3 regions of the Alishewanella sp. BS5-314 genome follow, and region 1 is predicted to be linked to each of the others. Evidence: predicted binding sites of a transcription regulator. Region 1 holds the regulator's gene; each other region holds the start of a gene.
The links. The regulator sigma-54, encoded in region 1, starts transcription at its own class of promoters, with help from an activator protein. The targets are predictions, from matches to a motif close to GTTGGCACGNNNNTNGNNT.
Positions count from the first base shown of each region.

Region 2: the regulator sigma-54 is predicted to act here: its motif matches at 8,324-8,342, upstream of H1D31_RS04895 (DUF2726 domain-containing protein).
Region 3: the regulator sigma-54 is predicted to act here: its motif matches at 8,306-8,324, upstream of flgF (flagellar basal-body rod protein FlgF).

Region 1 is NZ_JACEHJ010000002.1:2,101,731-2,112,637, reverse strand. It holds gene H1D31_RS14390 (HPr family phosphocarrier protein) at 117-395, opposite strand; gene rapZ (RNase adapter RapZ) at 385-1,242, opposite strand; gene ptsN (PTS IIA-like nitrogen regulatory protein PtsN) at 1,239-1,712, opposite strand; gene hpf (ribosome hibernation promoting factor) at 1,715-2,002, opposite strand; gene H1D31_RS14370 (RNA polymerase factor sigma-54) at 2,028-3,545, opposite strand; gene lptB (LPS export ABC transporter ATP-binding protein) at 3,661-4,383, opposite strand; gene lptA (lipopolysaccharide transport periplasmic protein LptA) at 4,380-4,871, opposite strand; gene lptC (LPS export ABC transporter periplasmic protein LptC) at 4,861-5,415, opposite strand; gene kdsC (3-deoxy-manno-octulosonate-8-phosphatase KdsC) at 5,412-5,966, opposite strand; gene H1D31_RS14345 (KpsF/GutQ family sugar-phosphate isomerase) at 5,967-6,938, opposite strand; gene H1D31_RS14340 (calcium/sodium antiporter) at 6,949-7,926, opposite strand; gene mlaF (phospholipid ABC transporter ATP-binding protein MlaF) at 8,203-9,009, shown strand; gene mlaE (lipid asymmetry maintenance ABC transporter permease subunit MlaE) at 9,006-9,788, shown strand; gene mlaD (outer membrane lipid asymmetry maintenance protein MlaD) at 9,792-10,256, shown strand; gene H1D31_RS14320 (phospholipid-binding protein MlaC) at 10,256-10,907, shown strand, end outside.
Region 2 is NZ_JACEHJ010000002.1:76,286-87,192, reverse strand. It holds gene H1D31_RS04925 (putative bifunctional diguanylate cyclase/phosphodiesterase) at 1-2,358, opposite strand, end outside; gene H1D31_RS04920 (ABC transporter substrate-binding protein) at 2,366-3,292, opposite strand; gene H1D31_RS04915 (hypothetical protein) at 3,454-3,696, shown strand; gene H1D31_RS04910 (isocitrate lyase) at 3,789-5,381, opposite strand; gene H1D31_RS04905 (LysR family transcriptional regulator) at 5,576-6,514, shown strand; gene aceB (malate synthase A) at 6,595-8,199, opposite strand; gene H1D31_RS04895 (DUF2726 domain-containing protein) at 8,402-9,052, shown strand; gene H1D31_RS04890 (hypothetical protein) at 9,220-9,414, shown strand; gene H1D31_RS04885 (PAS domain-containing methyl-accepting chemotaxis protein) at 9,466-10,907, opposite strand, start outside.
Region 3 is NZ_JACEHJ010000002.1:238,933-249,839, forward strand. It holds gene H1D31_RS05590 (flagellar assembly protein FlgT) at 1-1,117, opposite strand, end outside; gene H1D31_RS05595 (LPP20 family lipoprotein) at 1,323-1,784, shown strand; gene flgN (flagellar export chaperone FlgN) at 1,791-2,225, opposite strand; gene flgM (flagellar biosynthesis anti-sigma factor FlgM) at 2,222-2,563, opposite strand; gene flgA (flagellar basal body P-ring formation chaperone FlgA) at 2,648-3,349, opposite strand; gene H1D31_RS05615 (chemotaxis protein CheV) at 3,477-4,406, shown strand; gene H1D31_RS05620 (CheR family methyltransferase) at 4,423-5,256, shown strand; gene flgB (flagellar basal body rod protein FlgB) at 5,320-5,721, shown strand; gene flgC (flagellar basal body rod protein FlgC) at 5,724-6,146, shown strand; gene H1D31_RS05635 (flagellar hook assembly protein FlgD) at 6,157-6,882, shown strand; gene flgE (flagellar hook protein FlgE) at 6,895-8,199, shown strand; gene flgF (flagellar basal-body rod protein FlgF) at 8,370-9,116, shown strand; gene flgG (flagellar basal-body rod protein FlgG) at 9,186-9,974, shown strand; gene flgH (flagellar basal body L-ring protein FlgH) at 9,986-10,666, shown strand; gene H1D31_RS05660 (flagellar basal body P-ring protein FlgI) at 10,676-10,907, shown strand, end outside.

The DNA.
Region 1 (10,907 bases):
GATTGCTGTTTAAGAGTAGTTCAAGCTACTAATTTTCAATTAAAAAAACTGAACAAGGCAGTAAAGGTAGCAGATTTAGGGGGGGGAATAAAGAAAAACCGGCCGAAATCGCCGGTTCAGAGCTCGTCAAAGCCGGCGTCTATTAACGCCACTATCGCCTCTAGCGCTGCTGCAGCATCAGGCCCTTCAGTGGTAACAGTCAGGGTTTTGCCCTTGCTACTGGCCAGCATCAGCAGTGCCAGCACACTACCGGCATCGGCCGTTTTACCGTCATCCTGCACCAGTTCAACCTTAGCCGAAAATTTCTGGCACAGTTGTACCAACTTAGTGGCAGCCCTGGCATGTAACCCCAGCTGATTGATGATGGTAACCTGTTGACTGAGTTTAGCGGCCATGATGACGTTTTAACTCCCGGTGCCGGATTTGCACATCATCACGTTGACTGCGATAGCTTTCCGCCAGACTTTCCGCGATATAAACCGAACGGTGTTGGCCACCGGTGCAACCGATAGCGATTGTCAGGTAGCTGCGGCTATTACGCTCCAGATGCGGTAACCAACTGCTGATAAAGCTGTTAATTTGCCAGATATATTTACCTACTATGGCTTCTGCCGCCAGATAGTCCTTTACTGGCTGATCCAGACCCGTCAGGGGCTTTAACTCTGGTTCCCAATGCGGATTGGGCAGAAAACGGGCATCAAACACAAAGTCGGCATCCTTGGGAATGCCATATTTAAAGCCAAAGGACTCAAACAGGATCACCAGGCGACCGGTTTTCTGGCCAAGGATCCGTTCACGCAATACTTCTGCCAGTTGGTGTACGTTAAGGTCAGTGGTATCAATATAGAGATCGGCGCGGCTGGCAATAGGATCTAACAGTTGCTGTTCGCGGGAGATCGCTTCATCCAGTGACATCGCCTGGTGAGATAGCGGATGTAAACGCCGGGTTTCGCTAAAGCGTTTAATCAGGGTGGTATGGTCCGCATCCAGATACAGGATAGTCAGTTCCAGCTTACGCGGCAGGTAAGACAGGATCTCCGCCAGCTCTTCCGGTTCATTCGGCAGATTACGTACGTCAATACTGACGGCAACCCGCTCATACTGACCCATCACCGCATTAGCGAGAGTCGGTAATAAATTAACCGGAATATTGTCGACGCAGTAGTAGCCCAAATCTTCCATTACTCTCAGCGCCACCGATTTTCCTGAACCTGAGCGGCCACTGACTACCAGCAGTTTCATTTTTCACCCGTTTGTTGGCTATAGTCCATTAATAACTGATACAGCTCCTGATCAGAACTGGCATGTCGGATCTTTTTGGTCAGATCTTTTTGAGTCAGCAGTTTTGCAATACCAGAAAGTGTAGTTAAGTGAGCCTGACACTGATCTTTCGGGATCAGGATGGCACAAAAAATATCGACGCCCTGGTTATCGATAGCGTCAAAGGGGATCGGATCCTGGCTTACCACAAATATCAGGATCGGTGAGGTAACGCAGTCGAGCTTGCCATGGGGAATGGCAATACCACCACCAATACCGGTTGAACCCAACTTTTCCCGGGTCATCAGGGCTTCCAGAATGCTGTACTCAGACATCTCTGGCAGCTGTTGATGAGCCAGTTCGGCAATATATTCGAGGATCCGTTTTTTGCTGTTAAAAAGAACTGCACTCTTGGTGCAGTTCTTCTCCAGCATAGCGCTTAAATTTATCATGGTTAGTGTCGCGACAACTTTTCTTTGTGTTTAATCACTTGCCGGTCCAGTTTATCAATTAACTGGTCAATTGCAGCATACATATTTTCATCTTCTGACACCGCAAAGACTTCACCGCCGTTTAAATGTACTTTGGCTTCAGCGATTTGCTTCAGTTTTTCCACGTTCAGAATAACATGCACGTTATTGATATTCTCGAAATGACGCTCCAGCTTGGAAAATTTACTGTCTACATATTCTCTCAGAGAGTCGGTAATTTCTACATGACGGCCAGTTAAGTTGATTTGCATAGACTCTTCCTTCTTGTTAAGACACTTACAGCAAGGTCTTTCGTTGATTAGATGGCGCAATAAACAGCGATTCACGGTACTTGGCGATGGTACGCCTTGCGACATTGATCCCCTGTTCGGATAAGATTTCTGCCATCTTACTGTCACTCAGTGGCTTAGCCGGGTTCTCTGCTGCCACCAATTTCTTAATAAAGGCACGGATGGCGGTAGATGAACATTCACCACCACTCTCTGTACTAACATGACTGGAGAAGAAGAATTTAAGTTCAAAAATTCCGCGCGGCGTATGCATATACTTTTGGGTAGTAACCCGGGAAATTGTTGACTCATGCATACTTACCATTTCTGCCACATCATTTAATACCATGGGTTTCATGGCCTCTTCGCCATGCTCAAAAAAGGCTTGTTGCTGTTGCACGATACAGTTGGCGACCTTTAGCAAGGTTTCGTTGCGGCTTTCCAGACTTTTCAAAAACCATTTCGCCTCCTGCAGATGTGAGCGGATAAACTGGCTGTCGGCACTGCTTCTGACCGTTCTGGACAGCGCAGCATACTGCTGGTTGATTTTCACTTTGGGCATGGCATCCGGATTCAGCTCCACCTGCCAACGACCTTTAACCTTGGTAACCACTACATCAGGAATCACATATTGCTGTTCCTGCCTGATCACATCGGCGCCGGGGCGCGGGTTCAGGCTGTGGATCAGGCGCATCACTTCTTTTAACTCATCTTCTTTGAGTTTAGTCACCCGCATCAAAGAACGAAAGTCCCGGTTAGCTAAAAAGTCGGTATATTCGCTGATTATTTGTTTTGCATCATTTAAATAGGGGGTGGCAGGATCAAACTGCCGTAGCTGGATCAGCAAGCACTCTTTCACTGAGCGGGCCGCCACACCGACAGGGTCAAACAATTGGATCCGTTTTAATACAGCCTCGACTTCATCGGCTTCGACATCCGGCAGCTGCAGTGAGGCTAAGATATCTTCCACATCTATGGTCAGTAAACCGGCTTCATCGACGGCTTCAATAATGACTTCGGCAATGGCGCGGTCTGTCTCAGAAAAAGGGGTAAGGTCCATTTGCCAACGCAAATAATCCTGCAAGGTTTCAGTGGTTTCGCCCTGATATACCAGATCCTCGTCTGGCAGGGCGCCATTGCTGACCGGGGCGGCACTGACTAAATCGTCCCAGTTATTGTCCAGTGGTAAGTCCTCCTGGATATTCTGCTCGGCCATTGCCTCGCTGGTATCGCGCTCACTAACGTCATTAAATTCCGGATAATCGTCATTACCAGCCTGGTAGTCTTCACTGTCAGACGTTGACCCGCTGCTTTCTTCACGGTTGATATTCGACAGGCTCAGGTCGGTCTCGGGCGTGCCCGGTTCGAAGTCGTCGTCGGGCTCAAGCAAGGGGTTGGCATCCAGCGCTTCCTGAATTTCCTGCTGCAGCTCAATGGTGGAAAGCTGCAATAAGCGGATCGCTTGCTGCAGCTGCGGCGTCATTGTTAGCTGTTGGCCAAGGCGAAGTTGTAAAGACGGCTTCATGTAAGTCTGATTCTCTCCTGAGTATATCCCCTCCATCCTGGAAGTGGCTGCGGTCTGTGCCGCCTGATTGCGCCTTCCGTGTCAGCGGGTGGAGGACTTGACGCTGATTGCCCTACTATAGCCTGAATTGCTCACCCAGGTATACATCGCGGACCTGTTGATTCGCTAACACATCCTGCGGCGAGCCGGCGGCAATTAATTCACCATGACTGACAATATAGGCTATTTCGCAGACATCGAGGGTTTCCCGCACATTATGGTCAGTGATCAGTACCCCGATGCCGCGCTGGCATAGGTGCTGAATAATTTTTTTAATATCCAGCACCGAAATCGGGTCCACGCCGGCAAAGGGCTCATCCAGCAAAATAAAAGCCGGATCTGCGGCCAGGGCGCGTGCGATCTCTACCCGCCGCCGCTCACCACCAGACAGCGCCATGCCAAGACTATTCTTAATATGCCCGATATGAAATTCTTCCAGCAAGTCATCGGCGATTTCTTCCCGTTGCTGCCGGTTAAGTTCCTTTCGGGTTTCCAGAATTGCCAGCAAATTGTCGTATACCGTCAATTTGCGGAAAATCGAACTTTCCTGCGGTAAATAACCAATACCCGCCCGAGCCCGCTGATGAATAGGGGCGAAGGTGATATCTTGCTCGTTTAACGTGATCTGACCTTTATCGGATGGCACCAGACCAACAATCATATAAAAAGTGGTGGTTTTGCCGGCACCATTGGGTCCCAACAAGCCAACGATCTGACCTGCTTTGACTTCCAGACTGACATCTTTTACCACCTGCCGGCCTTTATAGCTTTTGGCCAGATGTGAAACCACTAACTTCATTGATTTTCCTTGGTTTCCGGCGTGAAAATGGTGGTTACCCGCCGGTTTTGTTCACTGCCGGCCGTTAACTGTTGTAACTCGATGTTATAACGAATCACATCACCACGCACCAGAGAACCGCTCTGGGTAAGCTCGGCATCCGCAGTCAGCGTCAGGGTCCGGCTGGCCAAATCGTAGCGGATCTCATTCGCCTGAGCCGTTACCGGCCGGTCGCCTTCCAGTAATTGGGAATAGGTAGCCGGACGACCGGTAAAAATAAACACCTCATTACCTTTACCGGCACTGGCATTGATCTCCAGCTTATCGGCTTTGATCAGCAAGGAGCCTTGGGTGACTTCCACATTGTTGACGTAAACCGCGATATTATCGCGAATGGACGCCTCGGTATTATCTGCGTTAATCGCAATCGGCAAAGTATGATCTGGCTTCGTCGCTGCCAGAGCTTGCGAACTAAAAAATACTGCAGCGATTAATAACTTAGTTTTCATTGGCGTATACCGTTTCCAGATGTTTTTGCAGCACTAAATGTTGTGCCGTGAGGTCGGCCTGCAGGCCGATGCCCAGAATATAAAAGCCTGGTCCGCTAAGCCGCACCCGCTCATGCGTTTGCAGCGTTTTTTCTGGCAACAGCATTTGTAATGAGGCTGTTTCAACCTGTTCAATAAACTCGCCAGGCAGCAAATTTCTGAGCAGGACTTGCTGTTCCAGAATAATTTTATCTTCCGGAAACCAAATACCTTGCTGACTGCTGATTTCCCAAGCGGCTTGATGTTCATCGTTAAACAGGGTGTAGCGCGGCAATTCAAACTGCGTAAAACCCAGTTGCTCAAAATGTTCCAGCCGTTTGGCTTGCAGATGATCCGCAATATAGCCCTGCTGGTCATAAACACGCAAGGTCAGGTTTTCCGCAATATAATCGGGCAGGAATTCGCGGTCGGCCTGGCGATCGGTATCGCCGCCTTGCGGCGCAAACCATAAGTAGGCCGCAAGCAGTACCAGGGCGGTGACACTTAATACGAAAAACTTTCTCATGTGCTGCTACCATCAAATTGCAGAAAGCGCTGCTGTGCAATCAGTAACAAATCACACAGTTCCCGCACCGCGCCATAGCCACCGGGTAAACTGGTGCAAAGGTGCGCCTGTTGTTGCAGATAGGGATGGGCATCCCGCACAGCGACAGCCAGGCCACAGTGCTGCATTACCTGCCAGTCGGCCAGATCATCACCTATATAGGCAACCTGATCTGGCTGAAGTTGCAACAGCGCCAGAATTTCCGCAAAGGCGGCCATTTTATTTTCCTGGCCCTGATAGATGTGCTTTACAGTCAGTGCCTTCATGCGCTGCTCTACAATAGCGGAACGCCGGCCGGTGATGACCGCCACCTCAATACCGGCCTGGCGCAATGCTTTGATGCCATAGCCATCGCGGGTGTGAAACGCTTTTAACTCTTCGCCGGCGTTGCCAAGATAGATCCGACCATCCGAGAATACGCCGTCTACATCACATATTAATAGGCGGATTTGACGGGCCAGGTTTGCTTGCTGGTCACTGAGTGGTTGATAAAGTTGCTGATACAGCTCCATTTATAGCACCCCGGCTTTTAATAAATCATGCATATTTAAGGCGCCCACCGGCTGGCGCTGCTCATCGACTACGATCAAGCCGTTAATCTTCTTTTGCTGCATAATGTTCAGTGCTTCTGCCGCTAACATATCGGCTTTGGCAGTAATGCAATTCGCCGTCATAACCTGTTCAATGGCTACGGTATGGATATCCAGGCGTTGGTCCAGAATACGTCGCAAATCACCATCCGTGAAAATACCGGCCAAACTGCCATCGGGATTGACGATAGTGGTCATCCCCAGGCCTTTCTTTGATATCTCCAGTAAGGCGTCTTTAATACTGGCTTGCCGGGCAACGATAGGGACCTGCTCGCCCTGATGCATAATATCTGACAGGCGCAGCAACAGCTTGCGGCCGAGACTTCCACCGGGGTGTGACAGCGCGAAATCATCAGCAGAAAAGCCTCTGGCATCCAGCACCGCGACGGCAATGGCATCACCCATAGCAAGGGTGGCGGTAGTGCTGGCGGTTGGTGCTAAACCCAGTGGGCAGGCTTCCTGTGCTACAGCGACACAGATATGCACATCGGCAACTTGTGCCAGAGTAGAGTCAGGTTTACCGGTCATCGCAATCAGCGGAATACCCAGGCGTTTGATCACCGGTACTATGGTCAAGACTTCCGCTGTTTCGCCGGAGTTTGAAATGGCAATCATAATATCACCGGCTGAAAGCATGCCCAGATCGCCATGGCTGGCTTCTCCGGGATGGACAAAAAACGCCGGCGTACCGGTCGAAGCCAGGGTCGCTGCGATCTTATTGGCAATATGACCTGACTTACCAATACCACTGACAATCACCTTGCCGCTGGCGTCCAGAATCAGTTGGCAGGCACGTTCAAAGTGCTGATCAAGGTATTGTTCCAGTTGCTGCACCGCCTGAGCTTCTATTCGCAGTACTTGCAGCGCCTGATCACGAAAAGTCTGAGAGGCCATAGTTCCTGTCTTACGCAAGTTGAGTAAATAATAAATATTGATAACCGACAAAGCCGCTTAGCAATAGACCACCTTCCAGCCGGTTAATCCGTTGCTGGCGCCCAAGCCGCAGTGACATCAGCAACATCAGCAGGGTGGCAGCAATCATCACATAGCTATCACGGGTCCCTGCGTTAATATCCAGGCTGCCCGGGCCAATCACGGCGCCTAAGCCCAGAACCGCTAAAATATTAAAGATATTGGAGCCGATAATATTGCCCAGCGCTAAATCATCTTCACCTTTTAAAATACCAATCACACTGGCTGCCAGTTCTGGCAGGCTGGTGCCGATGGCAATAATGGTTAAACCAATCACCAGATCGCTTAAGCCAGCATAGCGGGCAATAGTGACTGCACCATGAACCAGCAGTTGCGAACTGGCCAACAGCAATACTAAACCGGCGACGATCCAGAAAATGGCTTTAACGCTGGAGGTCGGTTCCGGCAATTCCGCTTCAATTTCGGCAATTAACGGATCGTCAGGTGTGGCATGTTTACCCCAATACACCAGTGTGGCGATAAAACCAACAAAGCACCCCAGTAATATCAAGCCTTCAGCCCGCGTTAAGTTATGGTCTGATATTAAGTAAAAGCCCAGAAAGGTAAACAGCAGCAGCATTGGAAATTCGCGCTTCAGGGTAAGAGAGGCGACAGCGATCGGTTTTAGTAAGGCTGCTACGCCAATCACCAGCAGGATATTGGTGATGTTTGAACCCAGGGCGTTGCCGACTGAGGTATCTAACCGGCCCTGAGCGGCGGCAGTGGCGGACACCAACATTTCCGGGGCGGATGAGCCCATGGCAACGATGGTTAAGCCGATAATCATTGGCGAGATACCGCTATTACGGGCAATTGAAGAAGCACCATAGACAAAACGGTCGGCGCTCCAAATCAACAAGACCAGGCCGACGATAACAAAGATGATGGCTAACGACAAAGGTGATATCATAGTGTCCGGTTTTAGGAGTAAACAACGAGCAGGTATTTTCCCGCTTCTTGTCAACAAATGCAAAAAAACCTCGGCTTTAGTGCAGTCAGGTACGGCTTTTCGAATTTGCGCATACTTTGTTACGAATTTTTGTAACCACTCCGCAGGTGATTCCGTTTACAATAATACAACCTTGACGTCTGGCAATGATTGCAAACATACAAATATGTATGTAAACATGCCAGTCTGACACTTAAGTTAGCCGTAGCCGGTATCGCGGTTAATTCATGGAGAACGATGTTGTCTGAGATACTAATAGATATTCAGGGGCTAAGCTTTTCGCGCGGTGATCGTCCGATCTACCGGGCCATGAATATGCAGGTGCAGCGTGGTAAGGTCACGGCCATTATGGGGCCAAGTGGCATTGGCAAAACCACACTGCTCAAGCTGATTGGCGGCCAGCTCAAACCTGACAGTGGTAAAATTCTGTTTGAAGGCCGGGATATCCCACGCCTGTCACGCAGCGAGCTGTATCAGGCGCGGAAAAAAATGAGCATGCTGTTTCAAAGCGGTGCCTTGTTTACCGAAATGACCGTTTTTGACAACGTAGCCTTTCCGCTGCGCGAACATACCAAGCTACCGGAGTCGCTGATCCGCCGCATTGTGCTGATGAAGCTGGAAGCTGTTGGCTTACGTGGTGCCCGTGATTTGATGCCAGCTGAATTGTCCGGTGGTATGGCCCGCCGTGCGGCGCTGGCCAGGGCCATAGCACTTGATCCTGAGCTGATTATGTACGATGAGCCCTTTGCCGGGCAGGATCCGATTTCGATGGGCGTGATTGTCCGTCTGATCCGTGAGCTGAATAATGCACTGGGTCTGACCTCAGTAGTGGTATCGCACGATGTGACTGAAGTGATGAGTATCGCTGATTATGTCTATGTGGTGGCGGATAAAACGGTGATTGGCGAGGGCACTCCGGAACAACTACGTAATGATCCTTCGCCGCTGGTGCAACAGTTCCTGCGCGGCGAAGCAGATGGTCCGGTACCTTTCCACTTTAAAGCCGCGGCCTATCAGGATGAATTAATGGAGCTGACAAGGTGATTGCTGACAGATTACAACGAATAGGTCATAGCACCATCAGCACAGTTGCCGGTTTTGGCCGCGCCGGCTTGATGTTGTTTGGTGCCTTACTGGGTAAGCCAGACTTCCGCAAGGGCTTTCCGCTACTGGTGAAACAGCTCTATGTGATAGGGGTTCTTTCACTGCTGATTATTCTGGTATCAGGCCTCTTTATCGGTATGGTACTGGCACTGCAGGGTTATAACGTACTGGTGAAGTTTGGCGCTGAAGGCATGCTTGGGCCTTTGGTTTCGCTGAGTTTACTGCGTGAACTTGGCCCGGTGGTGACAGCCTTGTTGTTTGCCGGTCGGGCAGGTAGTGCATTAACGGCCGAGATCGGCCTGATGAAGGCGACGGAACAGCTGTCCAGTATGGAAATGATGGCTGTCGACCCTTTACGCCGTATTATCGCCCCAAGATTCTGGGCCGGTGTGATCTGTATGCCATTGTTAGCACTAATTTTTAATGCTGTTGGTATTTTAGGTGGCCACCTGGTTGGCGTGGAATGGCTCGGCGTTGATGCCGGTAGCTACTGGTCAGCGATGCAGGCTAACGTCGATCTATATCAGGATGTAATGAATGGTGTCATTAAAAGTCTGGTGTTTGCGCTGGTGGTGATCTGGATTGCCCTGCACAAAGGCTATGATGCTGTGCCAACCTCTGAGGGGATCAGCCGGGCGACGACTGAGACGGTAGTGACGGCGTCGCTGGCTGTTTTGGGTTTTGATTTCATATTAACTGCAGTAATGTTTGGTGGATAAAAGATGACCACACGTAAAATGGAAATACTGGTAGGTGGCTTTATTGTGCTGGCGTTTGCCGCCTTTGTGATGTTGGCGTTACGGGTAGCGGATACCGGCTTTGGCGGTAATTCGCAAACCTATACGCTGTTGGCCAAGTTTGACAACATAGGTGGTCTGAAAGTGCGGTCACCGGTCAAAGTCGGTGGCGTCATCGTAGGTCGTGTCAGCTCGATCGAGCTGGATCGGGTCACTTACACGCCGGTGGTTCGCCTGGCGATTAATACCGAATACAGCAACTTTCCGGAAACCAGCTCGGTTGCCATCCTGACTTCAGGTCTGTTAGGTGAGCAGTATATTGGCTTGATACCGGGCTTTGTCGACGATACGGTCGAGATGCTGGCAGATGGCGACATGATTGAAGACACCCGTTCTGCCATCGTGCTGGAAGAGTTAATTGGTCAGTTTTTATTTAACCGGGGGAACTAATGAACGCCTTACTGAAAAATCTTACTGCCCTGCTTGCGGTTACCACGCTCTGGTTAGCGCCGGCGCAGGCAACGGAAACCTTTAGCGATCCGAACAAACTGATTGAAGTGGTTGCCGATAAAACCTTTAGTCGGATCAAGGCTGATCAGCCACTGATCCAGCAGGATTTAGAGCATCTGCGCACTATCGTCATTGAAGAGCTGCTGCCCTATGTCGATAGCCGCTATGCCGCTGCCACTATTGTCGGCCGCAGCGTAGATATCCGTGCCAATCAAGAAGCCTTTAATGAGTTTGTCAGTGCTTTTGAGCAGTATATGATTGGCTCTTATGCTGGTGCTTTAACTTACTACAAAGAGCAGAAGGTGATGATTGAGCCATCACGCGCCATTGGCAATAACCTGATCACCACAGTGCGTACCCGGGTCATTGATCCGGGCAAGCCGGATATCGTGATTGATTTTAAATTACGCCGGCCGCGTAATGCGGAAACCTGGCTGGTGATCGATATGATTGCCGAAGGTATCTCATTACTGGATAGCAAGCGTGCTGAGTTAAGTAATTTAATCCGCCAGCAAGGCTTGGAGCGGGTAACCGTGATGTTGCGCGAAAAAGCCAAAGATCCGGTAAAGATCCCGGAAGCTGAGCCAGCTG
Region 2 (10,907 bases), 2.0 Mb from region 1:
ATCAATATGGTAACCCTGCGACCAGAGCCCTTGCTGCTGACAAAACAGCGCCTGTGCTGCAGTCTCCACCCCTTCGGCAACCACTCTGAGATTAAGTTGCCGTGCTACAGCGATAATAGTCTCCACCATAGCGATATCATTGGCTTGATCCGGAATACCTTTGATAAAGCTCTGATCAATTTTCAGCTCTTGTACCGGTAAATTGCGAATATAGGACAGCGACGAATAGCCGGTACCAAAATCATCAATCGCAAAGCTAATCCCCAGGGCCGTCAGTTGCAGCATCTTATCAATACTGGCTTGCAAATCATCGACCAGAATACCTTCGGTAACCTCCAGCACCAGTGCTGCTGGTGCAAACTGATAACGCGCCAGCACCGCTTTCACATCCTCGACAAAGCTGGCATGCCGCACATGTCGCGGACTGATATTGACCGACAGGGTATAATTCAGGCCACGGCTGCGCCAGTTGGCTAACAATTCACCGGCTCTGGCCAGTACCCAGTTGTCCAATGCAATAATCAGATCGGAGCGTTCCGCCACCGGAATAAATAATGCCGGCGAGATCAGCCCTTGCTCCGGATGCTGCCAGCGAACCAAAGCTTCAGCGCCGGCCAGCACGCCATGCTGATCGCACTGGCTTTGCAAAAACAACTGTAATTCATCCTGATCCAGTGCCTGACGCAAGGCCTTCTCAATCTGAAACGCCTGTAACGCACTCTGGCTGTCAGTGGGCCGGTAACAGGCGTAGCGATTACCACCCTGATTTTTTGCAACATGCAGAGCAGTGTCAGCTTGCTGGAGTAATTGTTCCGGCAGCAGCACTTCCGCTGCCTGGCTAATGCCAATGCTTACCGACAAGACCAATTGCTCCTCGGCTACTTGTAGCGGCTGTTGTAGCTGTAATAACAGCCTTTGGGCAAGGTCTTCTACCTGCGTCAGACCGGGATAATCAGCTGCCGGTAGCACCAGGCAAAAGTTATCCGCACCTAAATGGCTTAGAAACAGCGATGTTTGCTGCTGTAAGTGCCGGGCGAAGGTAAGTAACACCTGATTACCGTACTCAAAACCACGGGCATCATTGATAAACTTCATCCGGTCAATATTTAATGCCAGTAAGCTGCATCCCCTGCCTTGCTGACGCAGACGTTCGAGCAACGACATCCGGTTAGGCAGGTGGGTTAACACATCATAAAATGCCAGAAAGTGCAGGCGTTGCTGCGCGGCCTTTTGCTCGGAAATATCGCGCTTGACACTCAGATAATGCGTTAGCCGTTCGTAGCGATCTTTAAGCGGCGTGATGGTTTGCAGTTCAGTATACTCACTTCCGTCTTTACGCCGGTTAATAAACTCCCCTGACCAGGCCTGGCCTGACTGCAAATGCTGCCACATCTGCTGATAAACAGTGTTCGCAGTTTTGCCGGCGCTTAACAGGCGTGGATTTTGGCCAATCAATTCGCTGCGGCTATAGCCGGTCAATTCAAGTAAGGACGAATTGACATAGACAATTTCTGCCTGCGGGTTAGTGATCAGGATCCCATCTTTACTCTGTTCTACCGCAGCCGATAATTTTCGTAGTTCTGCTTCATCCGCCATGCGCTGCTTGGCCATGCTCTCCAACGCTAACGTCAGCTGGCCAATTTCCGAACGCCGCTCACCGGGAGGTAGCTGTAAGGGTTTATCCGCAGCGACCTCATTTAGCGCTCTGACTAACTGCTCAACCGGTCTGGCCAGCGTCTGTTGTAAATAACGCCATAACAACACGCTGGTTAATGCCAGTAAAACTAACGCAATCAGTAGCGCGCGCCAGCGATGGTAAAGCGCGTCCTGCCAGCTGCTATGATGTTGGTATTCCAGCAGCAGCATCTGCCGCTGTGGCTGACTGTAAGTGGCACCGGGGGCGGTCAATGGTAAATACAGGACATAACGTTGTGCCTCTGGCAGATACTGATAGGCCAGTAACCCGCTGGCGGTTGTTTGCGCAAATAAGTCAGCTGAGAAGCGGGTTACCACTGCCGTGGCGGCTTGCCCGATATAATCCGGATTATAGGCATCCAAAACCTGACCTTGCTCACTGACCCGCAGCACCCGCAAAATACGACGATGCGCCTGTAGTTCGGTTTTTAGCTCTTCCACTACTTCCGGCAGTTGCATCCGCAGCGCGCGGTTAAAAGACGCCTGGGTTAAACTGCCGATACTGCGCAGCTCCTGCTCGCTACTTTGCAGCGCCTGGCGCTGATGTTCATTAACCAGCGCTATGGCAGCGATAAGGCCCAGTAGCAGAAAAACCGCGATCAGAATTAACGTGATACGGACCCGGATACTGTAGCGGTTAGTTTTCAGCAACTGAGCGATCATTGCGATATTACCTGCATACCTCAAGTTGAGCGGCTTTACTGATATGCGCAGTTTGCAATAAATACTGGTTCATGCTGTCGATTAGCGGTAATAGTTTAGCGGCCAACCGTTGATACTCCGGCTCTTTATCCGGAAATACCATCCCAGCCAATGCCTGCTGTAGTTCCTCTAACGATAACTCGGTGTTACGGCTAAGCAAAGCCAGAGCGGCGGTATCAGGTTGCTGCAACCTTGCCAGCCCCTTAGGCCAGATATCGTTCAGTAATAAGGTGAACAACTGTTGTCGCTGCTGCCACACCTGACGGCGTACCACCAAAATATCTATAATTTCGCCGGGTAACTGCCGGCTATCTAACAGCGTGACCGCACCCGCTTTTAGCAGTTGGCTGACATAGGGTTCATAGGTAATAACCACATCGATTTCAAGATCCAATAGCGCCTGAACATGTCGCCTTGGTACCAGAGTGCGGGCAGTAAACTGTTCTGGGGCCCACCCCTTTAACTCCAGGGTGCGCCTGAGCATATAACCGCCCAAAGCTGTCTCTTCATAACCGATTTGAAAGGCTTTGGCAGGGTCAAAATCCGGTAGCGTCAATACCGCATCGGCACCATTGGAATAACTCAGCACGCTGGCGATACAGATATCAATGCCTGTCTCGCTTTGAAAAGTGAGCGCCTCGTCCAGGGTTAACATAGCCGCATCCAGTTGCCCGGTGCTTAGCAAGCGCAATACCTGAGTGGTCGACGGTAGCATAGTCACTTGCAACTGCTGGTTATCAGCAAGTTCAAGGATACAGTCCGCACAGTCGCGCTCGGCCAGTGCCAGATACAGCGGCTGATAACCCAGCCAGGTATTCCCGGCCAGGTTAACCGGGGGCTGTGCCGGCTGACAGCCGGCTAACAGTATTAGCGCAACAAAAAAAAGTATCCGCATAGCTATTTTCCGTTTAAATGCCGGATTCCGATTATCAAATATTACAGCACAGCGCCTACCAGGCTCCAAATCACATCAACCACTTTAATGCGCCCGATCAATTCAGCTATTACTTAATCAGTCTATTCTTACGCGAAAAGGCCCTGGCAGGAAAGCATTAAATGACTGACCAACAACTGATCCGCGTATTGAAAGTTGTGATGTTTAGCGGCTTTGCCATTTTTATGTTTGGTCATTATTTATGGGCCTTTGCTGACCTACCCGCCAAAATGGGTATTAAAGGCATTATTATTGTCGCCGGCTGCTGTGCTTTCGGCCTGATTCTGTCGCTACCGACCAAAATTTATCTGACCATGCTGCTAATGAAATGGGAAGACGAGGTCAAAAAATCCAGCAAACCCTAAAACCTAAATCCATAAACCCACATACATTATTCGCAACAAAAAAGGGCAGCCGAGGCTGCCCAATGTCAGTTACCTGACCACGTTGCGAAAACTTAGAACTGATTCATGGTGTTATGGGTACCACCGGCTTTTAGTGCCGCTTCACCAGAGAAGTACTCTTTGTGATCATCACCGATATCTGAACCAGACATATTCTGATGCTTGACACAGGCGATGCCCTGACGGATTTCCTTACGCTGTACGCCAGCCACATAACCCAGCATACCGGCGGCGCCAAAGTATTCCTTAGCCAGATTGTCGGTAGACAGAGCCGCGGTATGATAAGTCGGTAGGGTGATCAGGTGGTGGAAAATCCCCGCCTCACGCGCCGCATCAGCCTGGAAGGTCTGAATCCGCTTATCGGCTTCCAGTGCCAACTCTGTCGTATCATACTCGGCGCTCATTAAGGCGGCGCGATCGTAAGCAGACACATCTTTGCCTGCCGCTTGCCAGGCATCAAATACCTGCTGGCGGAAATTCAGCGTCCAGTTAAAGGATGGGCTGTTGTTATAAACCAGCTTGGCACCCGGCACCACCTCACGAATACGGTCAACCATCTCTTTGATCTGACCGATATGTGGCTTCTCGGTCTCAATCCACAGTAAGTCAGCACCGTTTTGTAATGAGGTAATACAATCCAATACCACCCGATCGATACCACTGCCCGGTTTGAACTGGAATAACCCACTGGCCAAACGCTTCGGCTTTAACAGCTTACCATTGGCTTTTACCACCACGTCACCATTGGCAATATCATCGGCACTGCTAATGTAATCGCCATCCAGGAAGCTGTTATATTTATCGCCTAAATCGCCCGGCGCTTTGGTTACCGCGATTTGCTTGGTTAAACCAGCACCTAAAGAATCAGTACGGGCCACGATAACGCCATCATCGACGCCCAGCTCCAGGAAGGCGTAACGCACGGCATTAATTTTCGCCAGGAAATCCGCATGCGGTACTGTGACCTTACCATCCTGGTGACCACACTGCTTCTCATCCGAGACCTGGTTTTCAATCTGAATCGCACAGGCACCGGCTTCAATCATTTTCTTCGCCAGTAAGTAGGTGGCTTCTTCATTACCAAAGCCGGCATCAATATCGGCAATAATCGGCACCACGTGGGTTTCAAAGTTATCAATCTTGCTCTGTACCGCTGCGGCTTTGGCGCTGTCTCCGGCAGCACGGGCTGCATCCAGTTCGCGGAACAGACCGCCCAGCTCGCGGGCATCGGCTTGTTTTAAAAAGGTGTATAACTCAGCAATTAATGCCGGCACTGAGGTTTTCTCATGCATGGATTGGTCCGGCAGTGGGCCAAACTCAGAGCGCAGTGCGGCAATCATCCAACCAGACAGATACAGGTATTTACGCTTGGTGGTACCAAAGTGCTTTTTAATCGCAATCAGCTTTTGCTGGCCGATAAAACCATGCCAGCAACCTAATGACTGCGTGTACTGGCTGCTGTCGGCGTCATAAGCGGCCATATCGGCGCGCATCACCTTAGCGGTATATTTCGCAATATCTAAACCGGTATTAAAACGGTTTTGTAAACGCATCCGTGCCGCATACTCAGGACTGATAGCATTCCAGCCCTGGTTGCTGCCAACAACTTGCTCTAATGCGGCGATCTGATCTTGATAAGCTGTCATGGTAGTTTCCTCTTGGTTTTAACTGTAACCGCTGTGGTGTGCTTTCAATATAGTTAACAAAACAAAGATTCATAAAGCTGATTTTCATGATGCCCATCATTTTTTTAGTGAATGGCAAAAACGGCTATTGGGTTCGCTTTGCAGCAATGCTATGATTCAGCGCAATAATGTACTGACAGCTGAGCATTTCAGATATGAATATCAACAAAATGGACCTCAACCTGCTGGTTTACCTAGATGTGCTGCTACGGGAGAAGAATGTGACCCGTGCCGCCAACCAGCTGAATATCACCCAGCCGGCGATGAGTAATGGCTTAAAACGACTGCGGGATTTACTCAACGATCCGATCCTGGTGCGCACCTCTGAGGGGATGGTGCCTACCGAGCGGGCGCGCGAATTAGCCCCTGTGGTACGCGGTGTTTTGCTAACTCTGGAAGAAACCTTACAACCGAACAAAGATTTTGAGCCGTCACAAAGTCGGCGCGTGTTCCGGATCATGGCCAGCGATTATGCGGCCTCGACGCTGATCCCAGCGCTGTTAAAAAAATTGCGGGTACAGGCGCCCTATACCAGTCTGGATATTATGACCCCGTCCGATGTGACCTTTCATGATGTGGAAAATGGCAAGGTCGATATGGCGATTAACCGCTTTGATCAATTACCGCAGTCGTTTCATCAGAAAACCGTCTGGCGCGATAGTTTTTCCTGCCTGCTAAACCGGCAAAACCCGGTGCTCTCGCACTTTAATCTGGATAGCTATCTGAAAGCGCAGCATATCTGGGTCAGTAAAACCGGCTTTGGTGTCGGCGTCGGTATGGATCCGAAAGATGTGCAAAAGCTCGGCTGGGTAGACGAAGCCCTGGCCAAACTGGGCAAACAACGCAATATCACCGTCTTTACCCGTAACTACCATGTGGCGATGCATCTGGCGGTAGGTATTGACCTGATTGCGACGCTGCCCAGCCGCGCCGCCCGTTTATACGAAAAAGATCCGACGATGGCGATTATGGACCCACCTTTTGCCATTCCGTCAATTGAACTGAAAATGATCTGGAGCCCTCTGCTGCATCAGGATGCCAGCCATATCTGGTTTCGCCGTCTGATCACCGAAACGGCAGATGAACTGAACTGACCTGAACTGGGTTAGACATAACATCGAAAAAGGCGCCACAGGGGCGCCTTGCACATCAGGTTTTTTCAGGTCTTGTTACATCAATCCAGCAGTTGATAAGCTGGCAGGGTCAGGAAGTCCACCAGTTCATCTGCTGTGGTAATGTCCAGCAATAAGGCTTTGGCGCGTTCAAAATTCTGGCTATGCCAGACCTCGGCGCCCACCTCGGCGAACACTACTTCGGCTTCTTGCTCCAGTAAGGTAGCAAAAAATGCTTTGGTGACCAGCTGACCATTACTCAGCTGCTTACCATGTTTGATCCACTGCCAGATCGAGGTTCTGGAAATCTCCGCCGTCGCAGCGTCTTCCATCAAACCATAGATCGGTACGCAACCCTTGCCGCTGATCCAGGCGGCAAGATATTGTAGCGCCACCCGGATATTGGTGCGCATCCCCTGCTCAGTGCGTTCACCATCACAAGGCGCCAGTAACTCAGCGGCCGTGACCGGCGCATCCTGCTCGCGCAGCACATGCAGTTGATTGGTTTTACCGCCAGTTAACACCTGGTCAAAGACCGCATTGGCGGTAGCTGCCAGCCCCGGATGGGCTACCCAGGTACCGTCATGGCCATTACTGGCTTCCAGCGTTTTATCGGCAGTCACCCGCTCTAAAATCGCGGCATTAGCCGCCGGATCCTTAGCCGGAATAAAAGCCGCCATACCGCCCATCGCCAGCGCACCGCGCTTATGACAGGTTTTGATCAGCAGTCGCGAGTAAGCACTTAAAAACGGCTTATTCATGGTCACGACCTGCCGATCTGGTAATACCCGATCCGGATGGTTATTTAAGGTCTTGATATAGCTAAAAATGTAATCCCAGCGCCCACAGTTCAGCGCGGCAATATGATCTTTCATCATATACAGGATCTCGTCCATCTCGAATACGGCTGGCAGGGTTTCGATCAGGATAGTGGCGCGGATGGTACCTGTCGCCACAGCAAACTTACGCTCGGTAAAATGGAAGATATCATCCCACCATTTCGCTTCCAGATGGCTTTGTAATTTCGGCAGGTAATAATACACGCCGGTACCTTTCGCCAGGCGGGTCTGATAGTTATGGTAAAAATACAGTGCAAAATCCAAAATGCTGCCCGGAATTTGCTCACCATCCAGCTCAATATGCTTTTCCCATAAGTGCAAACCGCGGACCCGGGCAATTAACAACGCCGGGTTGTCTTTTAACGCATAGTGTTTACCGCTTTGTGGATCGGTATAGCTGATAGTACCCAGATTAGCATCGCGCAGGTTGATTTGGCCCTCAATCACACCATCCCAGCTTGGCGTTTGTGAGTCTTCAAAGTCCGCCATAAAGACTTTGACATCGGCATTCAGGGCGTTAATGATCATCTTGCGATCCACCGGACCGGTAATTTCCACCCGGCGATCCAGCAAATCGGCTGGTAAGGGCGCAACCTGCCAGGCGCCGTCGCGGATGGCTTGGGTTTCAGGCAGAAAATCAGGTAAGGCACCGGCATCAAATTGCGCCTGCCGCTCTGCCCGAGCTGCTAACAGGGCTTTTAACCGGGGCCGGAATAGCTGTACCAGCTCGCTGACAAATTGACAGGCCGGTTCAGTCAGGATCTGCTGATAGGCATCGCTGATCGGCGCTTTAATGGTTAAGCCGCCACGGGTAATCGCTGTTGTCATGTTGCTGCCTCTGTACTGTTTCAGATGAAGTTACTATAAGCCGGATTTCTCCATAAAAGCCATTAATGGCGACTATGACAAGCATTCTTACAGAAAATATCAAAATCGTGGCGGCAACAATAATTGTGGCACAGCTTATGCTTAGACATCACTACCTTACAGGTCTTGTCAATTTTTCGTCGGAGGATGCATGGAATTTGTCATGCTGTTATTAGTTTTGCTGGTGGTGCTGGTCGCCCTGGTCGCCAGCCGTTTTATTGACAATAGTAATCCATTTCAGGTGCAGGCTAAACCAAGCTTGTTTAGTCCGGTCGAGCGCTCCTTTCTGAGTTTGCTGGAAAAAGCCGCGGCAGCTGATTACAAAATATTGAATCGGGTGAAACTGGCCGATGTACTGGAAGTACGGGACAGTGCTAATGACAAAACCCGGCGCAGCACGCTGTTAAAATTAAATGCCAAGTATCTGGATTTTATCCTGTGTGAGCCTGAATCGATGAAAGTAATCGCCGTAGTCGATCTGGTCAATGTACAGCACAGGGATGGTCATAAGGCGGTACCTGACTGGTTTGTCAGCGGTGCCCTGGAGGCAGCTGGTATCCCCTATCTGCGTATTGCCATTAAATCCGGTTATACTGTGACTGAATTACAGGCTGCGCTGGCGCAAAAACTAGGCAAGCCAGCGCCCAAGGTCGAACCGACGTTAAAGGGTTTAGTGAAAAAGGGGCCAACCCGACCAATCCGCTCGTTAAAGCCCACTACCGCAACCTTAGCAGCGCCTGCCTTGAGGGCAGTACCGGCGCTTTCACACTCACAAATTAAAGCGCAGTCTACTGCGCTGATCCAAGCTTCTTAACGCACAGGAGAAATGAGTCACTCCGCGCTAAGATCGAATGCCGCCTGCTGCAACAGGCGGCATTCACCCTTTTATTCAGCCTGCTATTGTCCCTGCCGCTAAAAATAACTAAAGTTAAAAACAACAACGCCGATATAAGATCGCCGTTAAGCTAACCGGAGGGAAAAATGAGTCAATCCGTTGGCGCCCTGGCGTCTGCTCAGGCCTTTGAGGTACTGGGTGCTGTTATGGCCAAGAAACAACAGAATCAGCAAGCACAAATGACCAATTTATTGGTGCAAAGTGCAATGCAAACTGTTGAACAAACCTCAATGGCACAGCCGGTGGGGAATCTGGGTCAAAATATCAATATCTCGGTATAGTCACCGACAGGTCACGGCGACAGTAAGCTCAGTTTACTGTCGCCGCCCTTTTTACCGGCGTTTAAAGCGCACCACTAATTCGTGTAACTCGCGCGCAATATGCTGCATTTGCACTGTCGTTGCGGCTGATGCATCAGCCTGTTGCAGGCTTTGCGTGGAAAGATCGGCAATATTTACCACCTGCTGATTAACACTTTCTGCAACATGCGCCTGTTGCTCGACCGCTGTCGCCATCTGCAGCGCCATCTGGGTAATCGCATTAACCGCTTCTGAGATACCATTTAGCATTTCGGCCGTTTGCCTGACTTGCTGTAAGCCACTTTCGGCGCCTTCCGTACCCGCAGCCGCCACCCGTACCGCATTGGTCGCTCTGCTACCAAGCTCATTGATAATGCTATGAATTTCTTTGGTAGAATGCTGGGTGCGCTGTGCCAGATTACGCACCTCATCGGCCACAACAGCAAAACCCCGTCCTTGCTCCCCGGCGCGAGCCGCCTCGATAGCGGCATTAAGTGCTAACAAATTGGTCTGCTCGGCAATTTGCTCAATCATTTGCGCCACCGAGGCAATTTTTTGGGTTTGCTCTGATACCTCCGCCACCGAGCTGGCAATCTCAGCCACCGTTTGCCGCAAATCCTCAATCACTTTGCGCGTGGTGCGGGCAGCATCCCGTCCCAGTGCCGCCAACTCATTAGCATGCTCAGCCCGGCCCGCCGTTTCCTGCACGTGCCCGGACACTTCATTGATGGTGGTGGTCATCTGATGCATCGCCGCAGCAGTCTGATCCGTTTCCTGCTGTTGTAAACGGATTTTCTGCCGACTGGCATCGGCTTGTTGTTGCCCCAGCTCCGCTTGCCCGGCAACAGATTTAGCCGCGTCTTCAATCCGGGTTAACACCGCCCCCAAATGCGCTTCCGAACTCATAATGCTGACTTTCAGTGCCCCGAGATCCGGCTCATCATCAGTAAAGGTTAACACCGCTAATTCATGCTTAAAGGCGTTGTGTAACAGGGTCTCCAGACTATGTAACGCGCTTTTTCGACTGTAGTGCGCTACCACGAAATGGCCTACCAACAAGGCCAGCAACAATACCGGGAGACCGACACCCGGCATCAGCCAGTAGCCAAGACCGACCGCGACCAGCGTTAGCAACATATAGGCTTTTTCGGCATTAAAATGCCAATGCCGGGTCGAATATTTGCCGGCATTGATCGCCCGGTAAAGCTTATCAGCGCGCTCAACATTTTGCCGGCTGGGACAGGAGCGAACCGACTCATACCCCACCACCTTACCCTGTTCAGTCACTGGCGTCACATAGGCATCGACCCAGTAATAATCGCCATTTTTACTGCGGTTTTTCACCAGCCCCATCCAGGGCCGGCCGGCTTTTAAATGCTCCCACATAATTTTATAGGCCAGCGGCGGCATATCCGGATGCCGCACTATATTATGCGGTTGGCCAATCAGTTCTTCGCGGGTAAAACCACTGATTT
Region 3 (10,907 bases), 1.9 Mb from region 1:
CCAGACTGACGATATCACCAGGCTGAATATGATTAAGTAATTGCTGTGACGGTGAGGCAGCCCAGGCACCATCAGGGGTAACTTCCGTGAGTAGCAACTGTAACGGGCTGTGTAGCAGGCGCCGGATTTGATTATCTTGTGGATCCCGCTGCAACTGGATGATTTGGATCTGATCACCGACCCGCAGACCGTGATTACTACCCAAAGGAATTTGCAGCTGTTGTTGGCGAACCTGACGGATCTGGGTCAGCAAGGGCTGACACTGCAGCTGCTGGCCAATATCCTGGGCCGCAGTACGCAGCACCTGGTCAATTTTCTGACCATAAGGCATTTGCCAGAATGCCATGCTGTGACTGGCTGGCGTAGCGTCAGAGGTAGGCCAGTAACTTCCGGTACGATATTCCTGCTGGTAGCGGACCCGCCGCTCAAAGGTATCATATAACCAGAGTTCGAAGGCGAAGAAGCGCTCATGTTGACTGCTTTGCCAGAACTTGTTCAATTTTTTACCAAGCGACAGGTCATTAATACTGGCTATTAGAATAAACTGATGGCCGCGGTTAAACAGGGCATCTGCGGTTGCCTGGTCCAGCATCTGTAACGGGATTGGCTGAGGCGATGGCTCCACCAGCAGTGCCGGAGCAAAGTCACGCAGATGCCGGTTTAATTGCCGGCTACTATCGCTACCCAGTTGAAACAGCTGGCCTGAAATCGCATCCTGCCGGGCCTGAAGCTGAATTTCGCTTACCAGTAGCGGTGTGCGGTACTGGGCCTGGCAGGCCTTGCCTTCAGCGACAATATGGGCTTTGAGCGTGATCGTCACCTGGTTTTTACTCTGAACCTCTGACAGCAGCTGTACTTCTTTTAATTCCGCAGCGCTGCTTAAGGTGATCTGACTGTGCTGCATAATGCCTTGGATCACCTGTTGCTGGCTTTGTAATCTGGCGCCGGCAAATAAGCTGGCCCGTTGCAATGCATCTTCAATTGCGGCTTTGCGTGCGCTGTTCAGGTCGCCCCGTTCAATCGCCGCCTGCCCGGTGGCTTCATACCAGTTGGCGTGCAGTAATGGGCTGAACAGCAGGCTCAGGCCGCTCAGCGCTGTCAGAAGCGCTTTTGTCATAGGTTTAATCGTCATCCCGCTTTCGCTCGTGTCAAAAGAGTGCTGTGTTTAATAAAGCAAAGTTTATGCCTAACTGGCATTTTTTTTGCTAAACAAAAACAGTAGCAATAGGTTTTGTCGCCGGGCTTGTCGAGTTGTCGGCAACTGGCAACAACAGCATGGCAGTATTACAGTGAGCACAGTCACTTTGCTAAGGGTAAGTACTATGAAAGTTATAGGTTTCGTATTGCTTGGTAGCGGCCTGATGATCTCAGGCTGTAGCCAATTCGCGGATCGGCATATTGAATACCAGCATGAAACACCTGTCAGTTTTCCGGTGATCACTGCTTTGGGTGCCGCGCCCATATCGTTACAACAAGGCAGTAATGAGACGCAACGTATGCTATTAGCGATGCGGGCGTCGAAGTTGGAAGCCTATCGCGAGTTGGCGGAGCGGGTATATGGTCAAAGAATTGACAGCCAGAACACCGTCAGTGCAATGGTGGCAAAGAATGATGTGCTCGAAGCGTCGGTGCAGGGCTTGATCCGTGGCGCCAGAGTAGTGAAAAGCTATGCTGTGGATGATACTTACGTGACGGAGTTGGAGCTGAATTTCGCTGAAGTGTATGCCACCTTGCAACATACCCAACCAAAACAAAGCATCAGGAGTGTGCGCTACCTGTGGTAGCGCCGGTCAGGCTTTAATGCCTGGCCCTTTATTCTCAACAGCCGGTTGGCCTTTACTGGTATAGGTCAGGCCGGATTTGCCCTTAGCGCCCAATAATTCGTTCTTAAAGCGTTGTAAAATAAGCTGACTTTGTTCCAGTGCTTGCTGGTTAACGGCGGTTTGAGCTTTGCAGTCAGCCAGTTTTTGTTCCAGCAGTGCGCGTTGTTCAACAAACCAGGCTTCAGCTTTTACCGCTGCCAACTGTGGCTGTGCGGCAAGTTCAGCGTCAGTGGCACTGATTTGTGTTAACAGCGCCGTTTTCTCGGCAATAACCTGCTCTAAGGTTTCCACCTGTCTTTCAGCGAGGGCAGAGAGTTCATTTTTCAACAATAGCAACAGCGCATCCAATTGCGCTGCTTGCTTGGTCAGGACAGTGATGATGAGATCGTGGCTGCTATTCATTTACGGTCGAACAAATCGCCTTCAAATTGCATAATGCGTTTTGCCAGCATCTCAACATTCACTTTGTATTTGCCTTCAGCAATAGCTTGCTTGATTTTGTTCACCCGCTCCTGATCAATACCTGAGCTATTGGCGGCCTTTTCCTGTAATTTGGAAAATTGCTGCGCTTGCGGGGTAATGGATACCGAATCCTGCTTTTGTACTGCCTGATTGCTGGCATTTTGCTGCACCGCCGTTTGTTGGCGTTGCACTAATTGCTCAGTGCTACCGGCATTGCCGGCTTTGTCAGTTTTGACCTGCGGTGCATTTTGCTGCAGGTTATTGATATTTATAGCCATAGTAGAACCTCATCACCTTAAACACAGTCCTTATGCTTAGGTTAACGGCAGTTTGCCTCTAAACTTTAGCACTTTTTTCAGAATTTAAAACCGGACCTTTACCTGATTGACACCGGTCACTTCGGTGCTAATGGCACGGCCAGATTGTTGATTACGCACCTGGATGACTTCACCCAGGGTACCATCCTGTTGTGCAACGCCTGTGGCGGATACGGCAAGGCCACCCTGGCTGATTTCTATTGTAACAATATCTCCCCGGCATACAAGACAAAGATCCTGCAAACTAAGGATTTGGCCTGCACTCAGGCTGCGTTTATTCCGGCTGCCAGCAACCGTCGCGATGTCCTGCACAATATTACCACGTACCAACCGACGTTCCCGGCGCTGCACTTCTAACATATCGGCAGTGATGATGGTTCCTGGAGCGATATTTTGCCTGCTCACCACCAGGGCCAACCATTCAGTAAGTCGGGCCGGTACAAATAGCTGCCAGCTGGTTGGCGCACTACAACTAATCTGCACCGTCGTCTGACGCGGGTTAGCATTGGCCGGCAGACTGATTTGTGGCTGATGGGCGCAGTCTTTACTGCCAATCCGGCTATCAAGTGCCGTGACGTGGATTTCGCTCTCCAGCTCATCGACTGCCCATGCCGTTTGCAGCCAGTCCTTTACCGCATAAGTCAGTTGCGATGGACTAAATTGTTGCACTTGCGCCTGACACCAGGGACTGATGGTGAAGGCGAGTAGCAGTATGCAGCTGCGGATAAAATTTTCGTACTTTTTCATATAGTTTGGCTATGCTTTACGAATAAAGGGTTATAACATGCCTGAAGATAGACAGTGCCGTAGTTTTGACTACGGCTCCACGACAGTATGCAAATACCAAGCCGTTTGGCTGCCTAAGGAGAGCTTGATGTCCAGTATTCTCGATTCCGTTAACCAACGTACGCAGCTGGTTGGGCAGAACCGCTTGGAATTATTACTTTTTAAGCTCAATGGCCGCCAACGTTACGGCATTAACGTGTTTAAAGTGCGGGAAGTATTGCAATGTCCAAAGCTGACGGCGATGCCGAAGCGAAATCCTTTTGTGCGGGGCATTGCCCATATCCGTGGCCAAACGATTTCCGTGATTGATTTAAGTCTGGCCACAGGTGGTAAGACAATCGCCGATTTATCGACTGCCTTTATTATCATTTCTGAGTATAACCGCTCAGTGCAGGGGTTTCTGGTCAGTGGGGTAGAGCGTATTGTTAATACCAACTGGGAATCTATTATGCCACCACCCAAGGGCACCAGCGGTAAGCAAAGTTACCTGACCGCGGTGACCGAAATTGATAAAGAGTTGGTTGAGATCCTGGACGTTGAAAAAATCCTCGAAGAGATTTCCCCTTCGCCGACGATGATTCATGATGAGGCCGTTACCCAGAGTATTACTACTGATCTTGGCGGTCGGGTGATTTTAATTGCCGATGATTCGGCTGTCGCCCGAAATCAGGTAAAACGGTCATTAGAACCACTGGGTGTCAGGATGCATTTGGTAAATAACGGTCGTGAGGCCCTGACTTATTTACAGCAACAGGCGAAAGAGTGTCAGGAGTCTATTACTGAAAAAGTAGGTTTGCTGATCTCTGATATCGAGATGCCGGAAATGGACGGCTACACCTTGACCGCAGAAGTAAAGGCCGACCCTAAACTGCGCCGTCTGCACGTTATTCTACATACCTCGCTAAGTGGGGTTTTTAATCAGCAGATGGTACAGAAAGTGGGGGCGGAAGACTTTATCGCCAAGTTTAACCCGGACGAGCTCGCACAATCGGTGCAAAAATGGCTACATGTTGATTAAAGGCTGAGGACGTCGCGTGTCAGATAAGCAATTACAGGACGCAGAGTACCGGCAATTCCGGGATTTTCTGGAACAGCAGTGTGGCATCGTGCTGGGTGATAATAAGCAATATCTGGTCAAAAGCCGGCTGGCGCCACTTATGCAGCGTTTTAGCATCGCTACGCTGTCTGAGCTGCTTACTAAAACGATGAATCCGTTTGAACGGCAGTTACGTTCAGCAGTAATTGACGCGATGACCACTAACGAAACCCTGTGGTTTCGTGATACCTACCCATACGAGTTGTTAAAGAACCAAATTTTTCCGGAGCTGGAAAAAACTTGCCGCAGCGTCAAAATTTGGTCAGCTGCCAGTTCTTCCGGTCAGGAGCCGTATTCTATTTCCATGACAGTTCTGGAATACCAGCAAGGCCGGCCCAATGCGTTTCCTGCCGGAGTGAGTATTTTAGGCACGGATATCTCCAATACTATGTTAGAACACTGCCAGCGCGCCGAATATGATGGATTGGCTTTAGCTCGTGGTTTATCACCTGAGCGGCGCAGCCGCTTTTTTGAAGATAGCGGCAAAGGTATGATGCGGATCAAGGATCAGGTGAAGAAAAACGTGAGTTTCCGGCACCTTAACCTGTTAGATAGTTATACCTTGTTAGGTAAATTCGATATTATATTTTGTCGTAACGTGCTGATTTATTTCTCTCCTGAAGTTAAAGCAAAAATTATCCGCCAGTTTTCGCAGGCATTAAACAGTCGCGGCCATTTGATCCTTGGCGCCTCAGAGTCCTTGTCCAGCCTGAACGAGGACTTTGAAATGTTACGCTGTAATCCAGGCATTATTTACCGCAAGAAAACCTGACTTTTCAATTTGGCCTGCTTTTTGCTTCCTCATATTTAACGTGTAACAAGAGGTGGCAAGAAAATGGCTATCAGCTTTGACAAAGCCTTTGGCATGCACCCGGATGCATTATTAACCCGGGATCGGCGCGCGCAGGTGCTTTCAGAAAATATCGCTAATGCAGATACGCCGGGTTATAAGGCGAAAGATCTGGATTTTCAGCAGGCGCTGAACAATGCGCAGTCGCGGCAGAGCCGGCCGGTGAGTCGCACGCACGAAGGGCATTTTGCCATCTCTACCCAGAGCCGACAGGAAGTTAAATTCCGTAACCCGGATCAACCGGATACCGGCGATGGTAATAGTGTCGACGTGCATCACGAGCGGAATGCGATGATGCAAAACGCTATTCAGTATCAAACCAGTTTGCAGTTTTTAAACAGCAGAATCAGTGGCCTGAAAAAGGCTATCACAGGTACGGGACAATAATCATGAGCTTATTTAAAGTTTTCGATATTGCCAGTTCCGGTATGACCGCGCAGTCAGTACGGATGAATACCACGGCCAGCAATATGGCAAATGCCAACAGTGTCAGTAGCAGTATTGATCAGGTTTATAAAGGCCGGCATCCGGTGTTTGCCGCGGAGCTGTCGGAGGCAAAACGGCAACAAGATGCCGGTAGCGGTGTAAAAGTACTGGGTATCGTCGAGTCTGACGCGCCACCGGTAATGGAATATGCGCCTAATCATCCGATGGCAGACGAAAATGGTTATGTATACAAGCCGAACGTGAACATTATGGAAGAGATGGCGAATATGATTTCGGCCTCCCGCTCCTATGAAACGAACGTACAGACGGCAGACGCTGCTAAGCAAATGCTAATGCGCACCTTGCGTATGGGCCAGTCTGGCTAAGGAGTAACGGATGAGTAGCGTAAGTAATAATTCGGCACTGAATAACCTGTACTGGGAAGAAAAGCCTAAAGTCCAGGATAGAAATAACGGTGCGCTAACCCAGGCAGATTTTTTTGCGTTGTTAACGCAGCAACTGGCTTATCAGGATCCAACCAAACCAGTTGAAAATGATCAGATGATTGCGCAAATGACCAACTTTACTACTGCCGATGGTATCGGGAAGTTAAATGAGAACTTTTCCAGCCTGGCGCAAAGTATGACGTCTAATCAGGCACTGCAAGCCTCTTCTTTGGTGGGACGCTCAGTACTGACACAGTCTGACCAGCTCGTGTTTACCGGTGATAGTCTGGCGCGCGGTGTTATTGATTTGGAGCGGCCAGCCAGCTCACTACGAGTGATGATTGAAAACGAAAAAGGCGAGCTGATTCAGAGTTTCAGTGTGGAAAACCCGAAAATGGGCCGTAATAGCTTTATCTGGGATGGCACCTATTTACCCTCGGGAGAAAGCAGTGCCGACCTGATCGATGGTGAGCTATCGGAGCGCGTCAGAGCGGGTACTTACAAGTTAAAAGTCGAAGCGAGTTATAGCGATGGCACCCGCGCCAGTGTCCCGGCAAATGTCTATACGCCGGTGGGCAGTGTCAGTATGAATAGTAATGGTAAAGGCATCATGCTGAATCTACTGGGTCTGGGCGCAGTGAAATTAAGCGATGTGTTAGAAGTATCTTACGGTTAAGCGAGGTTTACTATGAGTTTTAATATTGCACTCAGCGGCCTGGCTGCCGCGCAAAAAGATCTGGACGTTACGGCTAACAATATTGCTAACGTAAATACCACGGGTTTTAAAGAGTCCCGTGCAGAGTTTGCTGATGTTTATGCCACTTCTATTTTTGCTTCCGGGCGCACCAAGGTTGGTGACGGTGTAACGACAGCTGTCGTTGCGCAGCAGTTTAACCAGGGCGCTCTGCAGTTTACTAACAATTCGCTGGATCTGGCGATCACCGGTGAAGGTTTTTTTGCGACAACGCCAGACCGTATTTCCCGTGATATGACCTATACCCGGGCGGGCGCCTTTAAGCTGAATAAGGATAACTTTATTGTTGATAATAAAGGTAACTTTTTACAGGGATTTTCGGTGGAACCAGTAACAGGTGAAAATCAATCGGTAAGCCTTAGTACAACAGCGCCGATTTCGATCCCGACGTCAGCCGGAGCGCCAAGAGCGACCAACAATATTTTCCTGAGTATGAATGTTGACTCCCGGGAAATAGCTAAAGATCCGCTGGTGCCCTTTAATGCCACTGACCGCTCTACCTATAACCATTCGACGTCGGTAACTGTTTATGACAGTCTGGGTGAAGCTCATACGGTAACGACTTACTTCAGAAAAACACCAACCACACCACCAGCGAATGCCGAGTGGGAAACTTTTGTGGTGTGGGATGGTATTACGGCAACTCCGTTCCAAGGGGATAACGTTGTTTTTGACTCCAGCGGTAATTTTGTCACGCCACCAGTGCCGACCATAACGTTACCTGCGGCACAGTTGAATGATCCTTTGCTCGGTTATCTGACCAACGGCGCACAATTTGCCGCTGATGTTGTGGTCAATTTCCGGGATGCGTCTGGCGTGCGACTGCCTACACAGTATGCTGCAGCTTTCGATGTCACCAACCTGAGTCAGGACGGCACGACTGTTGGTTTCCTGACCGGGGTGGATATCGATGCCTTTGGCCGGGTACTGGCCAGTTACAGTAACGGTGACTCGTCCTACCTGGCGCAAGTAACGCTGGTGCGTTTTGCTAATGTGCAGGGCTTAAAGCAGGTTGGTAATACATCATGGAAGCAGTCTATCACCTCGGGTGAACCCATTGCCGGACAGGCGAATATTGGCACCTTCGGCGCCGTGAATGCCTCCGCGCTGGAGCAGTCGAACGTTAACCTGACGACTGAGCTTGTTGATCTGATTACGGCGCAGCGTAACTTCCAGGCTAACTCGAGGGCGTTGGAAGTGAACAGCCAGTTGCAGCAGAATATCCTGCAGATCCGGTAAGTTTCTAGTCGCCAGGGTATCAGATACCCGTCAAGCAACACCCCGGCATCGTGCCGGGGTGTTTTTTTATTCCCTATATTGGCCGGCCTGGCTAGTTCTATTTCCAGTTGGCATTGTTATTGCTTCAGATATCACATTAACCCCTCGACAGTTGCTATACGGAGTCTGTTATGGATCGTTTGCTCTATATCGCCATGAGCGGTGCCAAAGAAAATATGCATGGCATCAGTGTGCGGGCGAATAACCTGGCCAATACCGGGACCGTTGGCTTTAAAGCTGATTTTGAGCAGGCCCGCTCGATGCAGGCCTTTGGTGCCGGTTTACCAACCCGGGTATTTTCAATGACCGAGAGCCCCGGTCAAAACTTTGACAGCGGCCCCCTGATTATCACTGAGCGCGAGCTGGATATTGCGATTCAGGGCGAGGGCTGGTTTGCGGTACAGGACAAAAACGGTAACGAAGCCTACACCCGTGCCGGTAACTTGCAGTTAACTCCGGACGGCATGCTGCGCACCGCCAATGGTCATCCAGTGTTAGGAGAAGACGGGCCTATTCTGCTGCCCGTACCCCTAGCCAAAATGGAAATTGGTCAGGACGGTACAGTAAGTGCCAGAGCCCAGGGAGCACCCGCGAATGTGTTGGAAGTTGTGGGCCGGATCAAGCTGGTTGATACCGAATACCGGGCAGTAGAAAAAGGCAATGATGGTCTGTTCCGGCGTAAAGATGGCGAGTTGGCACAAGAGAGTGCCGCAGTAACGCTACTACACGGTGCTTATGAAGGCAGCAATGTTAATGCGGTATCCGAAATGACTACCATGATCAGTTTGCAGCGCCAATTTGAGCTGCAGGTGAAAATGATGAAAAAAGCGGAACAGATGGACCAGCAGCAGAATCAGCTAATGCGGATCATCGGCTAATTATTTTTCACAACGGCCGCTGTTACAGCTGTCGTTGCCGTTAACAGGGTTTAGGCCCGGGAGGTACAAATGCATCCGGCTTTGTGGATCAGTAAAACCGGTCTCGACGCAAAACAGCGCGATATCTCGGTTATTTCTAACAACCTGGCGAATGCCAGTACTGTCGGCTTTAAGAAAAGCCGGGCGATTTTTGAAGACTTGCTATATCAGAATATTAATCAGCCGGGCGGGCGCTCGTCGCAAAACTCTGAGCTGCCAAATGGCTTAATGATTGGCGCCGGTACCAAGGTAGTGGCGACCCAAAAGAGTTTTACTCAGGGCAATATGATTACCACGGAAAACAGCCTGGACTTGATGATCCAAGGTCATGGTTTTTTTGAGGTACTGATGCCGGATGGCACTATTTCGTACAGCCGTAATGGTCAGTTTACTGTAGACGGTGATGGCAATATGGTGACCTCAGGTGCCGGTTATCAGGTGCAGCCGAATATTGTAATCCCGCCGGACGCGACTGCCATCATGGTATCACAGGACGGTGAGGTGTCGGTGCGGTTGGCTGGCCAGGTAGAAAATGCGGTATTAGGGCAGTTGACGGTCACTAATTTTATTAATCCGGCAGGCTTAGAGCCGATTGGCCAAAACCTGTTTAAGGAAACTCCGGCCAGCGGAGATCCGGTGCAGGGCATTCCGGGTCTGGAGGGGCTTGGCATCATTGTGCAAGGCGCGCTGGAAACCTCCAACGTCAATGTCACGGAAGAGCTGGTGAGCTTGATTGAAAGTCAGCGAGTGTATGAGATGAACTCGAAAGTCATTTCTACCGTCGACCAGATGCTTGGTTATGTTATTCAGCAATTATAACGGGGGCTAAGATGCGTAACGTTGCTTACTTGATAGGGCTCAGTTTGCTGTTATTGCTAACCGGGTGTGCGGCAACACAGGAAGCCAAACCTGACGATCCTTTTTTTGCGCCCTTGCCACCTGAGCCAGCGCCGCGGCCGGTGCTGCGTAATGGTTCGCTGTTTACGCAAAGTCATTCGAATAGTCTGTATACCGATAATCGTGCGCGGCATGAAGGCGATATTATTACCGTGGTGCTGCGCGAACGGACCCAGGCTTCAAAGAATGCCAAGACCGAGAGTAAAAAAGACAGTAACGTCGCTTTTGAGCCGATCAATATCGCGGGTCGCAATGCCTCAATCGGTGGTAACGTGTTGCAGTTTGGTTCCAGTAGTAATCAGGATTTTAAAGGCGATGCCAAAGCCAATCAAAGTAACAGCCTGGTAGGGGATATCTCGGTCAATGTGTTGCAGGTGCTGGCCAATGGTAATCTGGTGATCCGTGGCGAAAAGTGGTTAACCTTAAATACCGGTAAAGAGTACATCCGGCTGACCGGTGTGATCCGGCCACAGGATGTCGATGTGAATAACACGGTTGAGTCTACCAAGATCGCTAATGCCCGCATTGAATATAGCGGCACGGGCGCACATCATCATGGCCAGTCTCCTGGTTGGTTAAGTCGGTTTTTCAATGGCCCGCTGTGGCCGTTCTAGGAGCAGCACATGCGTAGCGCTAATATTGTCACTGTCTGTTTGTTGCTGCTAGCCAGTTGTTTGCCGCTGGCGGCACAGAGTGCCAGAATCAAAGATGTCGCCGATATCGAGGGTGTGCGTTCAAACCAACTAGTCGGATACGGACTGGTAGTGGGGTTGCCTGGCACCGGTGAGCAAAGCCCCTTTACTGAACAAAGTTTTCGTACCATGTTGGCAAATTTCGGCATTAATTTGCCGGCCG